One region of the Methylobacterium sp. P5_C11 genome, then DNA from elsewhere that is predicted to be linked to it. Evidence: predicted binding sites of a transcription regulator. Region 1 holds the regulator's gene; each other region holds the start of a gene.

Region 1 (6,887 bases):
CGGCATCTTGGCGATCATGCGGATCGACGCGATCAGCCGCTGGCTCTCATCGGTGATGTCGGTCGAGTCGTGGTAGAAGGCCGAGAGCGCGCCCACGGAGGCGACCATCACGGCCATCGGGTGCGCGTCGCGGCGGAAGCCGGTAAAGAACCGGTTCATCTGGTCGTGCACCATGGTGTGGCGCGTGACCCGGTAGTCGAAATCGGCCTTCTGGGCGGCGGTCGGCAGGGCGCCGAACAGCATCAGGTAGCAGGTCTCGAGGAAGTCGCCCTTCTCGGCGAGCTGCTCGATCGGGTAGCCGCGGTAGAGCAGCACGCCCTCGTCGCCGTCGATGTAGGTGATCTTCGATTCGCACGAGGCCGTCGAGGTGAAGCCCGGGTCGAAGGTGAAGGCGCCGGTCTGGGCGTAGAGCTTGCCGATATCGATCACGTCCGGCCCGATCGTGCCGGATTTAACCGGCAGCTCGACCGACTTGCCGTCCACGGTGATGGTGCTGGGTGCGCTCATGGATCGTGGACCCTTCTCTGGCGACGTGGCGGATGCCGGCCTCGGGCTGCCCGAGCCGGTCCCGGGGGCCTGAGCACCACGCATTATGCTGCGGGTGCTCACTGGCATGGGTTACCCAAACGGCACTGCAGCAGCAACGGGGTCGGTGACAACCCGACCCCGACGCCAAGCATATTCCGCCAAGCGAAATCCGGGCCGGGGCGCTGGGCTCCCGGCTGCGCCCGGCCGTCTCAGCCCTGCGGCACCTGATCGCCGAGCCGGGCCAGGGTCTCGTCCCGGCCCAGCACCGCCATCACGTCGAACAGGGGCGGGGAGGTGGTGCGGCCCGTGAGCGCGGCGCGCAGGGGTTGAGCCACCTGCCCGAGCTTGCATCCGGCCGTCTCGGCGTAAAGGCGCACGGCGCCCTCGGTCGAGGCCGCGTTCCAGTCGGTCAGCGCCTCGAGCGCCGGGCGAACACCCGCGAGGCGGGCGCGGCCCTCGTCGGAGAGAAGGGCGCCGGCCTTCTCGTCCAACGCCAGGGGGCGTTGCGCGTACAGGTAATAGGCGCTGTCGAGGAGTTCGATCAGCGTCTTGGCACGCTCCTTCAGACCCGGCATGGCCTGGGTCAGCTTGTCCTTCAGGTCTGCCGGGAGCGGCGCCGACAGGCCGCGCGCGGGGCCGACATTCGGCAGGATGGTCTCGATCGCCGCCACGAGGTCGGCATCCGCGCTGGTGCGGATGTAGAGGCCGTTGAGGTTGGCGAGCTTGGCGAAGTCGAACCGCGCCGCCGAGCGCCCGACCGAGCCGAGATCGAAGGCCGCGACCATCTCCTCGGTGGAGAAGACCTCCTGGTCGCCGTGGCTCCAACCGAGGCGGACGAGGTAGTTGCGCAGGGCCGCCGGCAGGTAGCCGAGGTCGCGATAGGCCTCGACGCCGAGGGCGCCATGGCGCTTCGAGAGCTTGGCTCCGTCGGCCCCGTGGATCAGGGGGATGTGCGCCATCGTCGGGACCTCCCAGCCGAGGGCAGAAAAGATCTGGGTCTGGCGCGCGGCGTTGGTGAGGTGGTCGTCGCCGCGGATGATCTGCGTGACGCCCATGTCGTGGTCGTCCACCACGACGGCGAGCATGTAGGTCGGCGTGCCGTCCGAGCGGAGGAGCACGAGGTCGTCGAGGTCCTTGTTGGCCCAGGTGACGCGACCCTGGACGGCGTCGTCGACCACGGTCTCGCCCGTGAGGGGCGCGCGCAGGCGGATCACCGGCTTGACCCCGGCGGGGGCCTCGGACGGGTCCCGGTCGCGCCAGCGCCCGTCGTAGCGGGGCGCGCGGCCCTCGGCGCGGGCGGTCTCGCGCATCTGCGCCAGCTCCTCGGCGGTAGCGTAGCAATGGTAGGCGCGGCCCGCAGCCAGCAGCTCCTCGGCTACGGCGCGGTGGCGCTCGGCCCGGGCGAACTGGAAGACCACGTCGCCGTCCCAGTCGAGGCCGAGCCAGGACAGGCCGTCGAGGATCGCGTCGATCGCGCCCTTGGTCGAGCGCTCCCGGTCGGTGTCCTCGATCCGCAGCAGCATCCGGCCACCGGTGTGGCGGGCGTAGAGCCAGTTGAACAACGCCGTGCGGGCTCCGCCGATATGGAGGTAACCGGTGGGCGAGGGCGCGAAGCGCGTGACGACGGCTGAGGACATCGGTCCGATAGGTTCGGGGGCGAGGCGCGAAGGGGTGGAGGCGGGGCGGCGGAGAGAGCGTCGATGGGTCTCGACACGGCGCCCGTAGCACGAAGCGCCGGCTGTAGCACGGGCCTGCGGATGGGTTAAGAATCGCCTGGGGAATCGCCCGGCCGCCGACGACAGGTCGCGCGGTGCGGGGTGGCGGCAATGCGACGGATCGGCGCGAGGCTCGCGGGTGGCGCTGTGGCGCTGGCCGGCCCGCGCGCGCCCGCCCTCCCGGCAGTCCGCCACTGGGTGGCCAAGGGCCTCGTCCGGGAGGCCGAACAGCGCCGGCTGTTCCCCTGGCTGGCCGTGGCGTTCGGGGCCGGAATCCTCATCTACTTCGTGGCGGCGGATGGCACGCCGCTCCTAGCCGCGCCCCTGATCGGCGCGGGTCTCGCCCTGGCGCCGACCCCGATCCTGGGGGCGCGGCCGGCGGCCCTGGCGCTGGCCCTCGGCGTGGCGGCCGCGTTCCTCGGCTTCGCGGCGGCGACCTGGCGGGTCGCGCAGGTCGCCGCCCCGATCCTCACCCGCACCACCATCGGCCCGCTGGTCGGGATGGTCGAGGCGCTCGACGAGCGGGAGGTCGGCGCCCGACTGATCATCCGCGTCGAGACCTTCGCGGGGCTCGCGCCGGAGTCGCGGCCGGTGCGGGTGCGGGTCTCGTTCCGCAGGACCCCCATCCCGCGCCCCGGGGACGTCGTCGCCGCCACCGCCCGGCTGCTGCCGCCGCCGGAGGCCGCCCGGCCGGGCGGCTACGACTTCGCCCGGGACGCGTATTTCCAGGGACTCGGCGCGGTGGGCTCGCTCGTCGGCGCGGTCGCGATCCGGGCGCCGACCGAGCCGCCGCCCATGAGCCTGCGCCTCGCCGCTCTGCTGGACGAGGCCCGCAACGCGCTGACCCGCCGGATCGCGCAGGCCGCAGGGGGACAAGCGGGCGCGGTGGCGGCGGCTCTTGTAACGGGCAAGCGGGGACTGATCGCGCCGGCGACCAACGACGCGCTCCGCGCCGCCGGAATCTACCACGTGGTGTCGATCTCGGGGCTCCACATGGTGCTGGCCGCCGGCGTGGTCTTCTGGCTGGTGCGGGCGGTCCTCGCCGCGGTGCCGTACTGCGCGCTGGTCTGGCCGATCAAGAAGATCGCCGCCGGCTTCGCCATGGTCGGGGTCACCGCCTACTGCGCCTTCTCGGGCTGGGACATCGCCGCCGAGCGCTCCCTGATCATGACCCTGATCATGCTGGGCGCGATCCTGGCGGACCGGCCGGCCCTGTCGATGCGCAACCTCGCGCTGGCCGCCCTGATCGCCCTCGCCCGGGAGCCCGAGGGCCTGCTCGGCCCGAGCTTCCAGATGTCGTTCGGCGCCGTGGCCGGGCTGATCGCCTGCGCCCGGCTGATCGACGGGCGGCTGTTCGTGCGCCCCGGGGCGGGGCGGCTCGGGCGGCTCGTCGGCACCGGCCTCTCGGCGGTGACCGGGACCCTGGCCACGACCCTCGTGGCCCAGATCGCGACCGCGCCCTTCGCCACCTATCATTTCCAGACGGTTCAGCCCTTCGGGCTTGTCGGGAACGCACTGACCCTGCCGCTGGTCTCCCTCGTGGTGATGCCGTCGGCGGTGATCGGGATCCTGGCCTATCCCTTCGCCCAGGACCGGCCGATCTGGTGGCTGATGGGTCAGGCGGTGGGGGGCATGCTCGTCGTCTCCGACTGGATCGCCGGGTTCGAGCGGGCGATCGTCGTCGTGCCGGCCTTCGGCACGTCGGCGCTGATCCTGCTGACCCTCGGCCTGCTGCTGGCGACGCTCCCAGCCTCGCGCCTGCGCTGGCTCGCCCTGGCGCCTGCCCTGGTCGGCCTCGTCCTCGCGGCCAGGCCGGACCGTTACGACCTCTACGTCGACCGACAGGGCGCAGGAGCCGCGGTCCGGGGGCCAGACGGACGCCTCACGGTGCTGGGCAGCCCTTCCGGCTTCGTCCTCGAGCAATGGCTGAAGGCGGACGGTGACGGACGGCGGCCCGCAACGCTGGTCGCACCGCAGGGCAGCGGCCGCTGCGACCACCTCGGCTGCACGGCGCGCCTGCCGGACGGCCGAGCGGTGGCCCTCGTCCGGGATCGGCGCGCCTTCCCGGAGGATTGCGCCCGCGCCGCAGTGGTGATCACCGGCCTCGTGGCGCCCCCGACCTGCACGCGCCCGCTGGTGATCGACCGGCGCGTCCTCACCGCCCACGGAGCGGTCGCCCTCCGGGCCGAGGGTGACGGTTTCGCCACCCGGTACACCCGTGCCGACGGCCGCGCCGTACCCTGGCGGCCGGGACCGGCACGTGAGCCGCGCCTGCGGACGCCCGTCACATCCGGGTCGGACGGATCCCACACCGCGGAGGCTCCGCCTCCGGAAACCGACGGGTCAGGCAACGGCGCCGTCTCCGGCGACGCGCCCGCCGAGCCGCTTCAGTAGCGGCGGACGAGGCTGACCAGGCGTCCCTGGATGCGCACCCGGTCGGGCCCGAGCACGCGGGTCTCGTAGGCCGGATTGGCGGCTTCCAAGGCGATCGAGGAGCCCCGGCGACGCAGGCGCTTGAGGGTCGCCTCCTCGTCGTCGATCAGGGCCACGATGATGTCGCCGGTGTTGGCAGTGTCCTGCTTGCGGATCACCACGAGGTCGCCGTCGAGGATGCCGGCCTCGACCATCGAGTCGCCGCGCACCTCAAGGGCGTAGTGCTCGCCGCCGGCCACGAAGTCCGGCGACAGGGTGATGGCGTGGCTCTGGTTCTGGATCGCGGAGACCGGCGTGCCGGCCGCGATCCGGCCCATCACGGGAATCGAGATGGCGCGGCCGGCCTCGTCGAGGATCCGCGTGCTCGCCGGTGCGGGCGGCTGCTTGGACTTGCCGCCCTCGACCACGCTCGGCGTGAACCGGCGAGGCTCTGCCGAAGCCGCGGTCGGGGGCGCCTGGGTCAGGCTCTCGGGGATGCGGATCACCTCGATGGCACGCGCCCGATTCGGCAGGCGCCGCAGGAAGCCGCGCTCCTCGAGGGCCGTGATCAGCCTGTGGATGCCCGATTTCGACTTGAGGTCGAGGGCGTCCTTCATCTCGTCGAAGGACGGCGGGACACCGCATTCCTGCATCCGGCTCTGGATGAATCGCAGGAGGTCCAGCTGCTTGCGCGTGAGCATCGACGGGGGACTCGCGGCTTGGCGGACCGCCACGTGACGGTCTCCGAAACAAATCACGAACAGGTTAAACGTTCCGCAAGTGTTCTGCAAGGGCGGGACCGCTACGCTTGGACCGGTGTCGGCCCGGCCATGCGGCCGATCCGGCGCCTCGCCGGACGGGACGGGCCGAGAAACGCATTGACGGCGCAAGCGGAGCCGTTTCAATGCTGGCCCGTGCCCCGCCGGAGAGGCGGCGGATCCGGGACGCGGGCCGGGACCAGCTTGGAATGACGCGGATGCGACGACCCGCAGCTCTGCTGCCCCTCGGCCTCGCCGCCCTCGGCCTCGCCGGCTGCACCACCGGGTTTTCCTATATCTCGCGGAACTATGTGGCGCTCACCCCTCAGGTGGTGACGATCGGCTGCAAGGAGCCCTACGAGGTCTACGATAACCGGCAGCAGCGCCGGATGCTGATCGTCTCGAACGCCCTGCGCGAATATGCCGGCTGCAACCTGAGCGAGGCGCGGATCGATCCGGAGCCGGACGCGACCCGGGTGAAGCGCTTCCGCACCGCCGCCCGGGCCTATCTCGACGAGACGGTGCGGGAAGATTGCCGGATCACCGGCGAGACCGTGTTCGATCCGCTGAAGAGCGAATTCGCCTACGCGTGCGACGCGCCGATCGAGCGGCGCGGCACGGTGGTTCCGCGCCTGCCAGGCCGCAATCCGGGTCTCGGCCCGCGCTAGCACCACTTTGGGAAATTGATATCAGGGCGGGTGTTCGAAGGCGACTTTACTATTCGGGCCGCGCGGCGTCTGCAGCCTGTTGAGGAGATCGAGGATGGCCGACGGGGCCGCTTCCGGCAAAGGGGTGGCGCTCGCGTAGGGCCTGCTCCCTTGAACTTCCGATTACCCGGGTCGCGGGGGGCCGGCCGCAGCTGGATCGGGCACGGTGGTGCGGACCCTGCGCCCGCGCACCACGACGCTGGCCAAGCCCATCGCCCGCATCAGCCGGGCGACCGTGCCGCGCGCCACCGCGATCTCCTTGCGGGCGAGCTGACGCCACGCCTTCCTGAGCCAGCAGACGCCGAAGTTCGCCGCTTGAACGCGCCGGATCTCGGCCATCAGCATCGCGTCGCGCCTAGCCCGAGCCGACAGCCGCTCCGGATCGGCCTGCCGTTCAGCGTCCTGCTCCTATGCAGCGCTGCCGAGTTCGCAGCAATCCGCAACKGAATCAAGACGAGACAGATTAAGAGAAAAAGTCCGGATAGCTCGCGTCTTTGCTGCCAAATACAAGCTTTATATTTTGTTTTTCAAAAATATAGGTACCACGCATGACCTAAAGCTGAGTATATAGACGGATCATTACGCTACCCGTGCGTCTCTCCCGCGAACGCGTCGAGACCCGTGAGAGTCCCGCCATCCGTCCCGAGCGAACATATTCGCGGTAATATTGGTCACGTTCAAAAGTCGATCTGTTTTGATCGACCAATACGGCAAGACCAGAAACACTCGGCTCACTTTGATCGTCGCCGCGTCGCTTCCACGTCGAG
Region 2 (6,887 bases), on a different contig from region 1:
TCGATCGTGATGCTGCCCTGAGGCACGCGGCCATGACGCCCGGCAGCACCGACCTGCTCCTCGTCGTCGACGTGCAGGTCGACTTCCTGCCGGGCGGGGCGCTCCCCGTCCCGGGGGGCGACGCGGTGATCGAACCGATCAATGCCCTCCAGCACCGCTTCCGGCACGTGGTGCTGATGCAGGACTGGCACCCGGCCGACCACGTCTCCTTCGCCGACACCCATCCGGGGCGGGCTCCGTTCGAGACCGTAGCGCTGCCCTACGGGCCGCAGGTGCTGTGGCCCCGGCATTGCGTCCAGGGCAGCCGCGGGGCCGCCTTCGCGCCGGGCCTCGCCACCGACCGGGCGAGCCTTGTGGTCCGCAAGGGGCTGGACCCTCGGGTCGACAGCTACTCGGCCTTCCTGGAAGCCGACCGGACCACCCGCACCGGGCTCGCCGGGGCGCTGACGGAGCGCGGCATCACCCGCGTCGTCGTATGCGGCCTCGCCACCGATTTCTGCGTCGCCTGGAGCGCGCTGGACGCCCGCGACGCGGGCTTCGACGTCTGGGTGGTGGCGGATGCGGTGCGCGGGATCGACGTGGACGGGTCGCTGGCGCAGGCCTGGGCGCAGATGGAGGCGGCGGGCGTGCGACGGATCGCGGCGGCGGACATCGCCTGAGCGCCCGCGGAGCGGGCGGCGAACCGCCGCACGCCGCGCGGGGGACCGCCCCCGCGCCGACGCGTCGGCCCGGCATCGGCTTCCGGCAGGAGGCCCGTCAGGAGCCGGCCTGTCAGGCCAGCACCCGAAGACCAACGCGCCCACGGACACCGACCGCACGGGCAATCCCGGGATCGGCCCTGCGAAGGGGATGACCGGCGCTTACCCCGCGGACCTACGGGCGGATTCGACCTTCGGGGACGACGTCGACACCGAGACGACGCGCGACGGCGACCCGGACCACCAGCCGCGCAAGAACGCATGACCGAGAGGGCGTGACCGCCTGCCCGGGCCGACGCGGGCGATCCCCGTCAGCGGGCGCGGGCCGGCGGCTTCGGCCGCTGGGGCGCCGGGACCGGGCCGGTCGCGATCCCGGCGGACGGGCCGCCCGCCGGGATCGAGAGCTGGGCGGGGCTCGCGGTGTAGCCCAGGAATTGCGCCGCGTTGGCGGCGCCGAAGGCGGCGGTGCCGTCGGCACGGGCGGCGCTCATGGAGGCAGCCATGGAGGCGCCCAGCAGCAGCGCGGCAGCCAGGGCCAGGGGAGCGTGCTTCGACATCGGGCGGGCTCTTCGGTGCATGCGGTCTCCGGGCAATCCCGGAACGGGCGGAAGGCTCCCGGAAAGCTCCCACGGGCGGTCGATCGGCTGCGGCCGGGGCGCGGCATCGCACCGGCCATGATGCATCCCGTCGATCGGCGCCGCTCTGGCTCCCGCCGCGGCGCGCGCGCAGCCGTCCCGTCAGAGACCCAGCCCGAGCTGCCGCGGCCCCTCCGGCGCGTCCTGCGCGAACCCCGACAGCGACACCCCGATCAGCCGCGCGCTGCGCCGCAGGGGGAACAGGCCGGCGAGGAGGTCGAGGCCGATCCGCTCCAGCCCGGCCCGGTCGGTGACGGGTGCGGTGAGCGACTTCGCCCGGGTGACCTGGGCGAAATCCGAGAACTTGAGCTTCAGGGTCACGGTCCGGGCGCGCATGCCCTTGGCGTCGGCCCCGGCCCAGACCTTGTCGAACAGCGGCGCCAGCCGGGCGGCCAGGACCTCGAAGGCGGCCGTATCCTCCGAGAAGGTGGTCTCGGCTCCGATCGACTTGCGCACCCGGTGGGCGCGCACCGGCCGCGCGTCGATCCCGCGGGCGACCGCGTGGTAATAGGCGCCCGCGGAGCCGAAGGTCTCGCGCAGGCGCTCCGGCGTCCAGGCGCGCAGATCCGCCCCGGTCTCGATCCCGAGCCGCTTCATCTTCGCCTCGGTGACCGGGCCGACCCCGTGGAACCGGCCGATCGGCAGCGCCGCCACGAAATCCGGCCCCATGGCGGGGGTGATGACGAACAGGGCGTCGGGCTTGCGGTGGTCGGAGGCGACCTTGGCGAGGAACTTGTTGTACGAGACGCCGGCCGAGGCGACGAGCCCGGTGCGCTCCAGGATCTCGGCCCGGATTGCCTTGGCCACGGCCGTCGCCGTCGGAAGGCTCAGGAGATTCTCGGTGACGTCGAGATAGGCCTCGTCGAGGGCCACCGGCTCGATGAGCGGCGTGTGCCGGGCGAAGACCGCCCGAATCTCCTCCGAGACCGCCCGGTAGACTTCGAAGCGCGGCTTCACGAACAGCAGGTCCGGGCAGAGCCGCCTTGCGGTGGCCGACGGCATGGCCGAGCGGACGCCGAACTTGCGCGCCTCGTAGCTCGCCGCCGCCACCACGCCCCGCTCCCGCGAGCCGCCCACGGCCAGCGGCCGGCCGCGCAGGGCGGGATCGTCGCGCTGCTCCACGGAGGCGTAGAACGCGTCCATGTCGATGTGGATGATCTTGCGGAGGGCGACCTCCGGATCCATCGCCGCCTCGGGTCCCGACCAAGTTCCTGATCTGTTCTGAAAGACCGTGCGGGGCGGCCGAGGTCAAGCCGCGCCGGACGCGGCGTCAACAGGAGTCCGGTCCGCGCCCGTCATCGCGAGCGCAGCGAAGCGACCCAGGGCAGCGGGAGGTTTCCGAGCGCCGCGCCTCCCTGGATTGCTTCGCTACGCTCGCAAAGACGGTGTTCCGCCTCAGGCGACGGTGCCGTACAGGTCGTAGGCCTCGGCCCGGTCGATCTTCACGGTGACGATGTCGCCGACCCGCACCGGGCGCCGGAAGGCGGCGTGGACGGTGCCGTCGATCTCCGGCGCGTCGGCCTTGGACCGACCCCTTGCCACCCCGCCCTCGACGGCGTCGATGATCACGGGCAGCCGCTTGCCCACCTTGGCCCGCTGCAGCCGGAGCGCGATCCCGTTCTGCGTCTCCATGAACCGGCGCTTGCGCTCGGCCTTCACCGCCGGCGGCACGAGGTCGCCCAGCGTGTTGGCGGTGGCGCCGGCCACCGGCTCGTACTCGAAGCAGCCGACGCGATCGAGCTTGGCCTCCTGCAGCCACGCCAGCAGCTCCTCGAACTCGGCCTCGGTCTCGCCGGGGAAGCCGACGATGAAGGTCGAGCGGATCGCGAGGTCCGGGCAGATCTGCCGCCAGCCCCGGATCCGGTCGAGCTGCCGCTCCTGGTTGCCGGGCCGGCGCATCCGCTTGAGCACCGAGGGGCTCGCGTGCTGGAGCGGCATGTCGAGATAGGGGAGCACCTTGCCCTCGGCCATCAGCGGGATGACCTCGTCCACGTGCGGGTAGGGGTAGACGTAGTGCAGCCGGACCCAGGCCCCGAGCTCGCCGAGTTCCCGGGTCAGGTCGTAGAACTTCGCCCGGACCTGGCGGTCGCGCCAGGGGCTCTCGGCGTAGCGGATGTCGACGCCGAAGGCGCTGGTGTCCTGGCTGACCACCAGCAGCTCCTTCACGCCGGCTTTGACGAGCTTCTCGGCCTCGCGCAGCACGTCGGCGGCGGGGCGGCTCACGAGATTGCCGCGCAACGACGGGATGATGCAGAAGCTGCAGCGGTTGCTGCACCCTTCCGAGATCTTCAGGTAGGCGTAGTGGCGCGGGGTGAGCTTGATCCCCTGGGGCGGCACGAGGTCGAGGAACGGGTCGTGGGCCGGCGGCACCGCCTCGTGGACGGCGGCCACCACCGATTCGTAGGCCTGCGGCCCGGTCACCGCCAGGAGATCGGGGTATTTCGCGCGGATCTCCTCGGGCTGGGCGCCCATGCAGCCGGTGACGATCACCCGGCCGTTCTCCGCCATGGCCTCGCCGATGGCCGAGAGCGATTCCGCCTTGGCCGAATCCAGGAAGCCGCAGGTGTTGACGATCACCACGTCGGCCCCGTCGTGCCGGCGGGCCAGCTCGTAGCCCTCGGCGCGCAGATGCGTGAGGATCCGCTCGGAATCGACCAGCGCCTTCGGGCAGCCCAGCGACACGAACGAGATCTTGGGAGCCGCGCTGTTGGGGGCCGCGCTCTTGGAGTCGGCTCCGGGAGCGGGGCCGCTTGGGGCAGGTGTGGCGGTCATGACATTCGGGTCGGACAGGCCCGGCGCGGGCAACCGAGGATCGGTCGCCCGGAGCGCCAGGAGGGGAATTCGGGATCGCGCTCCCTATACAGGCTCCCGCGCCGCCGCGCGAGACCGGCCGCCGCAGGGGTGACCGGACTGGCGCGCGACGCTGACGCGGAACCGGAAACTTGGCTGTTCACCAGGACTTTGCGCGTCTGCCCTGACACCCCACATGAAGCTGACAAACGGCGGCCTGCGTGGGGGACACGCCCTGTCTGCCCCCCGGGGCGGCCCCTGCGTGCAACTGCCGCTTCCCCCGCGGCATCGCCTGTGCGACGGCAGCGTGACACGATCTGCCCCGCCCGCGCCCAGGACAACAGCCCCGAACCCGGTCATGTGGACCCGAGAGATCCCCTTCATCGATCCCGTCGCGGCGGCCGCCCGGCTGCGCGCCCTGCCCGGGCTCGCCTTCCTCGACAGTGCCATGCGGCACGACTCCCTGGGGCGCCATTCGATCGTGGCGGCCGAGCCGTTCGCGCGCTTCCGCTACCGCGACGGGCGCGCGACCCTGGACGGGAACCCGGTCCCGGGCGGTCCGTTCGCGGCTTTGCGGGCGTGCCTCGCGCCGTACCGGATCGAACCCGACGCCGAACACCCTTTCCCCGGCGGGGCGATCGGCTACTTCGCCTACGATCTCGGCGCGGCACTGGAGCGGGTCGCGGCGCCGGCGCGGCGGGCGGGGCTCACCGACGACATCGCCCTGAACCTCTACGACACGGCCCTGGTGATCGACCACGCCGCCGGCACCTGCCGGCTCGTCGCCACCGGCTTTCCCGAACGCGTCCCGGAGAACCGGCAGGCCCGCGCGGCGGCGCGGCTCGCCCGCTTCGCGGATCGGCTCGGCACCGCGGAATCATCCCTCGGGGCTTCCGAAGCGCCGTCGGAACCGCTCACTTGGCACTCGAACTTCGACCGACAAGGTTATGAAAACGCTGTCGAAACGGTCCGATCCTATATCCGCGCCGGCGACATCTACCAAGCCAACATCGCCCAGCGCTTCACCGCCGATCTGCCGGCCGGCTTCGACCCGTTCGCCCTCTACCGGCGCCTGCGCGCCACCAACCCGGCGACCTTCGGCGCCTACCTGGAGCTGGAGGGGCTGAGCGTCGCCTCGTCCTCGCCCGAGCGCTTCATCCGCCTCGACGGCCGGCACGTGGAGACGCGGCCGATCAAGGGCACCGCCCGCCGCGCGGACAACCCCTTGGACGATCCGGAGGCCGACCGGGCCGCCGCGGCGGCGCTCCAGGCCAGCGTCAAGGAGCGGGCCGAGAACGTCATGATCGTCGACCTGCTGCGCAACGACCTGTCGCGGGTCTGCAAGCCGGGCAGCGTCGCCGTGCCCACCCTGTGCGGCCTGGAGACCTACGCCAACGTCCACCATCTGGTGTCGGTGGTGACGGGAGACCTCCGCGACGGGCTCGACGCCCTCGACCTCCTGGAAGGGACGTTCCCGGGCGGCTCGATCACGGGCGCCCCGAAGATCCGCGCCATGGACATCATCACCGAGATCGAGGGCGACGCCCGGGAACTCTATTGCGGCGCCATCGGCCGGATCGGCTTCGACGGGGCGCTCGACACCTCGATAGCGATCCGCACGGTGTTCATGGACGACCGACAGGCGGTCCTGCAGGCCGGGGGCGGGGTGACCCTGCTGTCGGAGCCCGGCCCGGAATACGACGAGACCCTCGCCAAGGCCGCCCGCGTGTTCGAGGCCTTCGCATGATCCTCGTCCTCGACAACTACGATTCGTTCGTCTTCAACGTCGTCCGCTACCTGGAGGAGCTGGGCGCGGAGGTCCGGGTCGTGCGCAACGACGCGCTGGACGTGCCCGGCATCCGGGCGCTCGCCCCCGAGGCCCTGGTGGTCTCGCCCGGACCCTGCACCCCCGCGGAGGCCGGCATCTCCCTGCCGGCGATCCGGGAGCTGTCGGGGGCGGTGCCGATCCTCGGCGTCTGCCTCGGCCATCAGGCGATCGGCGCGGCCTTCGGCGGCACGGTCGTGCGGGCGCAGCGCCCCCTGCACGGACAGATGACGCCGATCGCCCACACGGGCGAGCGGCTGTTCTCCGGGCTGCCGGCGCCGATGCCGGTGGGGCGCTACCACTCGCTGGTGGTGACCCCGGGTCCCGAGATGGACCGGCACCTCTCCGTCGACGCGGTCTCGCAGGAGGGGGAGGTGATGGCGCTCTCGCACCGGACCCACCCGACCTACGGCATCCAGTTCCACCCGGAATCGGTCCTGACCGAGGGCGGCCACGCCCTGTTCGCCAACTTTTTGGGCCTGGCCCGCGCGTGGCGCGAGAGGCCGGAGGGACGCCGCGATGCTGTGGCGTGACGGGGTGATCGCGCCCGGTACCACGGCCCCCTTCGACCTCACCGACCGCGGCCTGACGCTGGGCGACGGCCTGTTCGACACGGCGCTGGCGCTGGGCGGCCGCGTGGCCTTCGAGGACGCCCACATCGCTCGGCTCGTGGCCGCCGCGGGGACGCTGGGGATCCCGGTCGCGCCGGAGCGGATCCGCGCCGCCATGCGGGCGCTGGCCGAGGCGGGGGGCGACGATGGCGGGCGGCGCGCGATCCGCACCACCCTCACTCGCGGCTCCGGCCCGCGGGGGCTGAAGCCGCCGGAGGCTCCGAACCCGACCCTGTTCGCCACCGCGGCGCCGAGCGCCAGGAGCGCGGCCTTCGCGCCCCTGCGCCTGTGGCCCACCCCGATCGCCCGCAACGACACCTCCCCGGCC
Region 3 (6,887 bases), on a different contig from region 1:
CGGCGTTCACGACCTACGGCACCTGCGGCATCAAGGTGTGGGTGTTCAAGGGCGAGATCCTCGAGCACGACCCGATGGCCCAGGACAAGAAGGCCCAGGAAGAGGGCGGCCGCTCCGGCGGACGCCGTGAGCGCGATGGCGAGGGCGGCCGCGAGCGCGGACGCCGCGAGCGCGAGCACGCGTAAGGTAGGAAGCCATGCTGCAACCGAAAAAGACCCGCTTCCGCAAGCAGTTCAAGGGCCGCATCCACGGTGCGGCCAAGGGCGGCTTCGAGCTGAACTTCGGCCAGTTCGGCCTGAAGGCGGTGGAGCCCGAGCGCGTCACCGCCCGCCAGATCGAGGCGGCCCGCCGCGCGATCACCCGCGAGATGAAGCGTCAGGGCCGTGTCTGGATCCGGGTTTTCCCGGACGTGCCGGTCTCGTCGAAGCCCACTGAAGTCCGCATGGGCTCCGGTAAGGGCGCCCCGGATTACTGGGCTGCGCGCGTGCATCCCGGTCGGATCATGTTCGAGGTCGACGGCGTTGCCGAGAACATCGCCAAGGAGGCGCTCCGCCTCGGCGCCGCGAAGCTCCCGATCCGCACGCGGGTCGTCCAGCGCATCGCCGACTGAACGGAGGATATCGTGAAGTCGACCCAGAGAGTGTCTGATCTGAAGGCGTTGTCGCCGGATCAGTTGAATGACGAGTTGCTGAACCTCAAGAAGGAGCAGTTCAACCTGCGCTTCCAGGGGGCCACCGGCCAGCTCGAGAACGTCGCTCGCGTCCGTGAGGTCCGACGCGACATCGCCCGTGTCCGGACGTTGCAGCGCGCCAAGACGCTGCAGCAGCCCAAGAGCTGACGCGGGCCTCTAGGAGAACACCATGCCGAAGCGCATCCTTCAGGGCACCGTCGTCAGCGACAAGGGTGAGAAGACCATCGTGGTGAAGGTGGAGCGTCGCTTCACGCACCCGGTGATGAAGAAGACCGTGCGTCGCTCGAAGAACTACCACGCGCACGACGAGGCGAATGTCGCCAAGGTCGGGCAGACGGTGTTCATCGAGGAGTGCCGCCCGTTCTCGAAGACCAAGACCTGGAAGCTGGTCGAGGGCGACGTGGCCCAGGCCCCCGAGGCTGGCGAGGCCGCCTGATCCTGGGGCTGCGGCAGGCGCGGTCTTCCGCATCCGCCCGGTCTCTGTCGATCCGGTTGCCGAGCGGCATGCGCTCCTGAGCGCTTGGGTGACGGCAACACCAGGGTCGAACGACGAACGCCCGGAAGCAGTTCGGCTCACCCGAGTCGGATTCGCTCCGGGCGTCGTCGTTTGCGCGTTCGCCGTCAGGGGCCGGGGCTTCTCGAGGCGGAATGCCCGCCGCGGTTGGCGCGGCTGCGTCCAGAGGCGTTGCAGCGATGCCGGTGCTCCGGTTCGGCGCGACCTAGGGTGTTGCCGCCGCGCGGTCGGCCCCCGTTGCTGCATCCAGTTGCTGCATCCAGCCGCGAATGCGACGGGCGGCGGTCCCGGCGCAAAGCGAAACCCCCTCCGCGACCCTCAGGTCCCGGAAGGGGTTGCGACCGCCTTCAATGCTTGGCGATCCGGGTCGTCGACGGGTTCGGCCGCGAGCGCCTAGGCGTCGCCCTCTTCGAGATCGTCGGCCGTCGGCGTTGCGTTCTCCAGGATCTTCTCGGCCACCAAGCCGGAATTCTGCCGGATCGAGGCCTCGATCTTGGACGCAATCTCCGGGTTGTCGCGCAGGAAGCCCTTCGAGTTCTCGCGACCCTGGCCGAGGCGCTGGCTATTGTACGAGAACCAGGCGCCGGACTTCTCGACGATGCCGGCCTTCACGCCGAGATCGATGAGTTCGCCGACCTTCGACACGCCCTCGCCGAACATGATGTCGAACTCGACCTGCTTGAACGGCGGCGCGACCTTGTTCTTCACCACCTTGACGCGGACCTGATTGCCGATCGCCTCGTCGCGATCCTTCAGGGTCGAGATCCGGCGGATGTCGAGGCGCACGGAGGCGTAGAACTTCAGGGCGTTGCCCCCCGTGGTCGTCTCCGGGCTTCCGTACATCACGCCAATCTTCATCCGGATCTGGTTGATGAAGATCACCATGCAGTTCGACCGCGAAATCGAGCCGGTGAGCTTGCGCAGGGCCTGGCTCATCAGGCGTGCCTGGAGTCCGGGCTGACTCTCGCCCATCTCGCCTTCGATCTCAGCCCGCGGCGTGAGCGCGGCCACCGAATCGACCACGAGGACGTCGATGGCGCCGGACCGCACCAGCGTGTCGGTGATCTCCAGGGCCTGCTCGCCCGTGTCGGGCTGCGAGATCAGCAGGTCATCGAGGTTGACGCCGAGCTTGCGGGCATAGACGGGGTCGAGGGCGTGCTCGGCATCCACGAAGGCGCAGACACCGCCCTTCTTCTGGGCCTCCGCTATCGTGTGCAGTGCCAGCGTGGTCTTGCCGGAGGATTCGGGACCGTAGATCTCGATCACGCGCCCGCGCGGCAGGCCCCCGACGCCCAACGCGATGTCGAGCCCGAGGGAGCCGGTGGAAATGGTCTCGACCTCCTGGACCTTGTCGTTCTTGCCGAGCCGCATGATCGAGCCTTTGCCGAAGGCGCGCTCGATCTGGGCCAGGGCGGCGTCAATGGCCTTGGACTTGTCCTTGTCCACCGGGGGCATGTCGACCACTTTCAATGCGGGCTGGGCCATCTGGCGGGCTCCTTATGAAGGGGTTGGGCGCAGTTCACAACGCGCGCCAACACCCGCTTTGTGTACCTGTTTTGTTCTCTTTCGGCAAGGGCCGGTGGGTGGTTTCCCGCGGAGAGCGGGTGGCACGGGCTCCGCACGAGCCCGCGCCGTTCCGAAGGGTTCGGGCGCGCCCGTCCCTCAATCGGCCATGGTCTTCTTGACGGTCTCGACCAGCTGCTTGAGGCTGAAGGGCTTGGGCAGGAAGTTGAAGGTCTCGCCCTCCGGCAGGTTCTTGCGAAACGCATCCTCGGCGTAGCCGGAGACGAAGATCACCTTCAGGTCGGGCTGGTGCTTGCGGACCTCCCGCAGGAGGGTCGGTCCGTCCATCTCGGGCATGACCACGTCCGAGACCACGAGGTCGATCGGCTGGCTGCCTTCGCGGACGATGGCCAGCGCCTCGAGGCCGGAGGCGGCCTCCAGCACGGTGTAGCCACGGGCCGAGAGCGCCCGGCTGTTGACGGCGCGGACGGGGTCCTCGTCCTCTACGAGGAGGATGGTCCCCTGCCCCGTATGATCGGCCGCGGGCTTGCGCGGCGCTGGCTTCTCGCTCTTGGTCGCGGTGCCGGGCGCCGCGCCGGGCTCGCCAGGCTTGGCGTCCGACTTCGGCGAGGCGGCGATCGCCGTGAGGGGCTCCGCCCGCGGCAGGGTGGTGTCGGAAGGCAGGGACGGCACCTCCTCGGGCTCCGCCACGGGCACGTGCCGCGGCAGGTAGATCCGGAACGCCGTCCCCTCCCCGATCTTCGACTGCACGTCGATGGTGCCGCCGGATTGCTTGACGATGCCGAACACCGTCGACAGGCCGAGTCCCGTGCCCTTGCCGATCTCCTTGGTGGTGAAGAACGGCTCGAAGATCTTCTCCATCAGCTCGGGCGGGATGCCCTGGCCGGTATCGCGCACCTCGATCAGCACATGGTCGCCAGCCGGCGCCCCGCCACGTCCCTCGGCGCCGCTGGCTGCTCCCGGATCGGTGACGTTCTCGGTGCGGATCATCAGCTTGCCGCCCTCCGGCATGGCGTCCCGGGCGTTGACCGCGAGATTGACGATCACCTGCTCGAACTGGTTGACGTCGGCCTTCACCGGCCAGACCTCGCGGCCGTGCTTCAATTCGAGGGCGACGCGCTCGCCGAGGAGGCGCTTGAGCAGGAGCGTGAGTTCGGAGAGCGCCTCCCCGACGTTCATCACCTCCGGGCGCAGGGTCTGACGGCGGGAGAACGCCAGGAGCTGGCGGACGAGGCCCGCCGCCCGGTTGGCGTTCTGCTTGATCTGCATGATGTCCTGGAACGCCGGATCGGTCGGCCGGTGGCTCGCGAGCAGCAGGTCCGAGTAGCCGATGATCGCCTGCAGCACGTTGTTGAAATCGTGCGCGATGCCGCCTGCCAGCTGGCCCACCGCGTTCATCTTCTGGGCCTGGGCGACCTGCTGCTCCAGCTGCCGCTGCGCCGTCGTGTCGAGGGCGTACAGGATCACCCGCTCGGCTTCGTCGGTCTGCTGTCCCGGATCGCCGCCGTCGGCCGGGCTGAGCCAGACCCGGGCCGAGCGGCCGCCCGGTCCCGACAGCTGGACCTCGATGGGTTCCGGATCGGTCCGGCCGCTCGCCGCACGGGCGAGCCCGGCCTCCAGGGCGGTGCGGTCGGCCACCGAGTCGCCGACGTTCGGCTCGACCCGGGGCGTGCCCTCCCCGTCGAGGGCGCCGTCGTCGGCCTGGCGCGGCACGGTTCCGAACAGCCGGGTGAACGAGGCGTTCGCCCGGGCGATGCAGCCGGCGCGGTCGAGGGTCGCGATCGCGATCGGCGAGTTGTTGAGGAAGCGGGCGAGGCGCACCTCGGCGGCGCGCTGCGGCTCGTCGGTCTCGGCCCCGGCCGACCGGTTGATCACGAAGGTCCGCGACGACCCGGGCTTGCCGTCCTTGCCGAAGGCGACCCGATGATAGAGCCGCACCGGCAGGGTGTGGCCGTTGCGGCGGCGCAGGTCGAGGTCGAAGCGGTCGGTCCGCACCTCGCCCGGCAGGCCTGCGGTCCGGACGAGGACGTCCGCCTCCGGGGCGATCTCGGTCAGATGCGGGCCGCCGGGGCCGACGCTGGCGAGGTCGTAGCCGAGCCAGGCCGCGAGGGTCGCGTTCATGTAGACGATGGCGCCGGCCGGATCGATCGACAGGAAGCCCGCTGGGGCGTGGTCGAGGTAGTCGATGGCGTGCTGGAGTTCCTGGAAGACGTTCTCCTGCCGCTCCCGCTCGGCGGTGATGTCGGCCACGGTCCAGAGCGAGGCGGCCCGGCGTGGACGGGCGAGCGGCCGCACCGAGACCCGGTACCACCCGAAGCCGCGATCGCCGGCTGTCGGCCCGAGCGGCGGCGACATCCGGACCTCCTCGGTATGGGCGCGGGCGTCGCGCGAGGCCTGCGACAGGCGATAGACGGCCTCAGAGACCTCCGGGGAGCCGACGAGGATGCGTTCCACCGGCACGAGGTTGGAGAAGGTGTTGCCGCTGGCGATCCGCAGATAGGCCTCGTTGGCGTAGATCAGGCGGCCTCCTTCCTCGACGACGAGCTGCCCGTCGGGCGAGGCATCGACGATGCCCTTGGTGATGTCGTCCCGGGCGGCGCTGCCGCTCAGCTGCAGCGCCCCGATGGCGAGGGCGAACAGGAAGAACACGCCCGCCATGGCCAGCAGGGCGAGCAGCCACACGATGAGCGACTGGGCCTGTTCGTTGGCCACGAAGGACAGGCCGATGGCCGCCCCGACGAGGAGGCCGGCGAGCACGAGCAGCAGCCCGACCCGACCCGGCTGCTCCGAGCGGTCGATCGAGCCCGTCCCCACCAGGGCAGACGCCTGCGAGACCGGAAGACCCGAATTCTGCGGGCTCGCGGCGGGCGCCGGAGGTCCAGTGACATCGGCCATCGGCTTCATTCCAGAACAGTCACCCGGTTGGGCTTGCCGGCCATAACAGGACACGCGCGGGGCGGCACCACTCTCGTCGCGCCAAGCCTCGCTACAGCCTCGCGAAAAAAGGTGGAGGAAGCGTGGCCTTCCGACACGGCGACCGTCTCCGGCTCACAATGCCGTCCGGTTCCACGCGCCTCACGGTCCCGGCTGTCGCCCGCGCGCCCTACGCCGCCCGCTTCCGCAGGCGCAGCACGAAGCCGATGACTTCCGCCACCGCCCGGTAGTGCTCGGCCGGAATCTCGCGGTCGATCTCCACGGTGGCGTGGAGCGCCCGGGCGAGCGGCGGGTTCTCGATCAACGCGACGCCGTGCTCGGCGGCCACTGCGCGGATCCGCAGCGCCAGGGCATCGACGCCCTTGGCGACGCAGACGGGCGCGCCCATGCCGGTCTCGTAGCGCAGCGCCACCGCGTAGTGGGTCGGGTTCGTCACCACCACGGTGGCAGTGGGGACCGCAGCCATCATGCGCTTCTTCACCCGGGCCATCCGCAGCTGCTTCAGGCGCCCCTTGACCTCCGGGTTGCCCTCCGACTCCTTCATCTCCTGCTTGAGTTCCTCCTTCGACATGCGAAGGCGCTTGCGCCAGCGGAACCGGGCGTAGAGCGCATCGCCGAGCGTGATCGCGAGGTGCATGCACAGCATGCCGGCGAGCAGCCGCAGGCTGAGGGACAGGATCGCCGGCAGGGACGCCGCCGGGTCCAGGCGTGCGAACACCTCCAGCCGGTCGCGGTCGTTCCACAGCACCACGCCGCCGACGATGCCCACGGCGCCGATCTTGGCCAGACCCTTGCCGAACTGGAACAAGGCCTCGACGCCGACGAGCCGCTTCACGCCCGCCATCGGCGAGAGGCGCGAGAATTTCGGCATCAGCGTCTCGGTGGTGAAGACCAGGGGGTGCTGCAGGAGTCCCGCGGCCAACCCGGCCACGATGGCCGCCCCCACGGGTACGGCCACCGCCTGGAGCCACAGCCACAGTCCGTGCGTCATGGCCGCCCGCATCGCCGTGGCGTCGTCCGGCAAGGTGGAGGCGTTGGCGAGGTAAGCCTTGAGACCGTGCAGCAGGTTGGTGGCGATGCCGGGGGCGGCGACCAGCAGCGTCAGGGTGAACGCGCCCAGCATCGCGAAGGTGTTGATCTCGCTGCTGGTCGCGACGTCGCCGCGCTCGATGGCCTGATCGAGCCGCCGTTGGGACGGCTCCTCGGTCTTGTCCTCGTCGTCGG

What was found. Region 1 encodes LexA, which represses DNA repair genes until DNA is damaged. Its sites were predicted from a motif close to TGTTCNNNNTGTGTTCNG; they were not measured.
Region 2: a site for LexA is predicted at 2,540-2,557, ahead of dinB (DNA polymerase IV). Genes of this name have one in related genera too.
Region 3: a site for LexA is predicted at 2,752-2,769, ahead of recA (recombinase RecA). Genes of this name have one in related genera too.

The regions. Positions count from the first base shown of each region.
Region 1 is NZ_JBFULS010000022.1:14,190-21,076, reverse strand. Features, by position in the region: gene gltA (citrate synthase) at 1-507, opposite strand, end outside; gene gltX (glutamate--tRNA ligase) at 738-2,165, opposite strand; gene ACXJKQ_RS13735 (ComEC/Rec2 family competence protein) at 2,355-4,637, shown strand; gene lexA (transcriptional repressor LexA) at 4,631-5,356, opposite strand; gene ACXJKQ_RS13725 (hypothetical protein) at 5,632-6,081, shown strand; partial or broken gene ACXJKQ_RS13720 (IS3 family transposase) at 6,213-6,519, opposite strand.
Region 2 is NZ_JBFULS010000077.1:6,456-13,342, reverse strand. Features, by position in the region: gene ACXJKQ_RS25820 (quinone oxidoreductase family protein) at 1-21, shown strand, start outside; gene pncA (bifunctional nicotinamidase/pyrazinamidase) at 33-659, shown strand; gene ACXJKQ_RS25810 (hypothetical protein) at 1,010-1,255, opposite strand; gene dinB (DNA polymerase IV) at 1,436-2,518, opposite strand; gene rimO (30S ribosomal protein S12 methylthiotransferase RimO) at 2,729-4,105, opposite strand; gene pabB (aminodeoxychorismate synthase component I) at 4,482-5,870, shown strand; gene ACXJKQ_RS25790 (anthranilate synthase component II) at 5,867-6,481, shown strand; gene ACXJKQ_RS25785 (aminotransferase class IV) at 6,468-6,887, shown strand, end outside.
Region 3 is NZ_JBFULS010000038.1:39,308-46,194, reverse strand. Features, by position in the region: gene rpsC (30S ribosomal protein S3) at 1-185, shown strand, start outside; gene rplP (50S ribosomal protein L16) at 197-610, shown strand; gene rpmC (50S ribosomal protein L29) at 623-838, shown strand; gene rpsQ (30S ribosomal protein S17) at 861-1,127, shown strand; gene recA (recombinase RecA) at 1,599-2,660, opposite strand; gene cckA (cell cycle histidine kinase CckA) at 2,868-5,624, opposite strand; gene flhB (flagellar biosynthesis protein FlhB) at 5,833-6,887, opposite strand, start outside.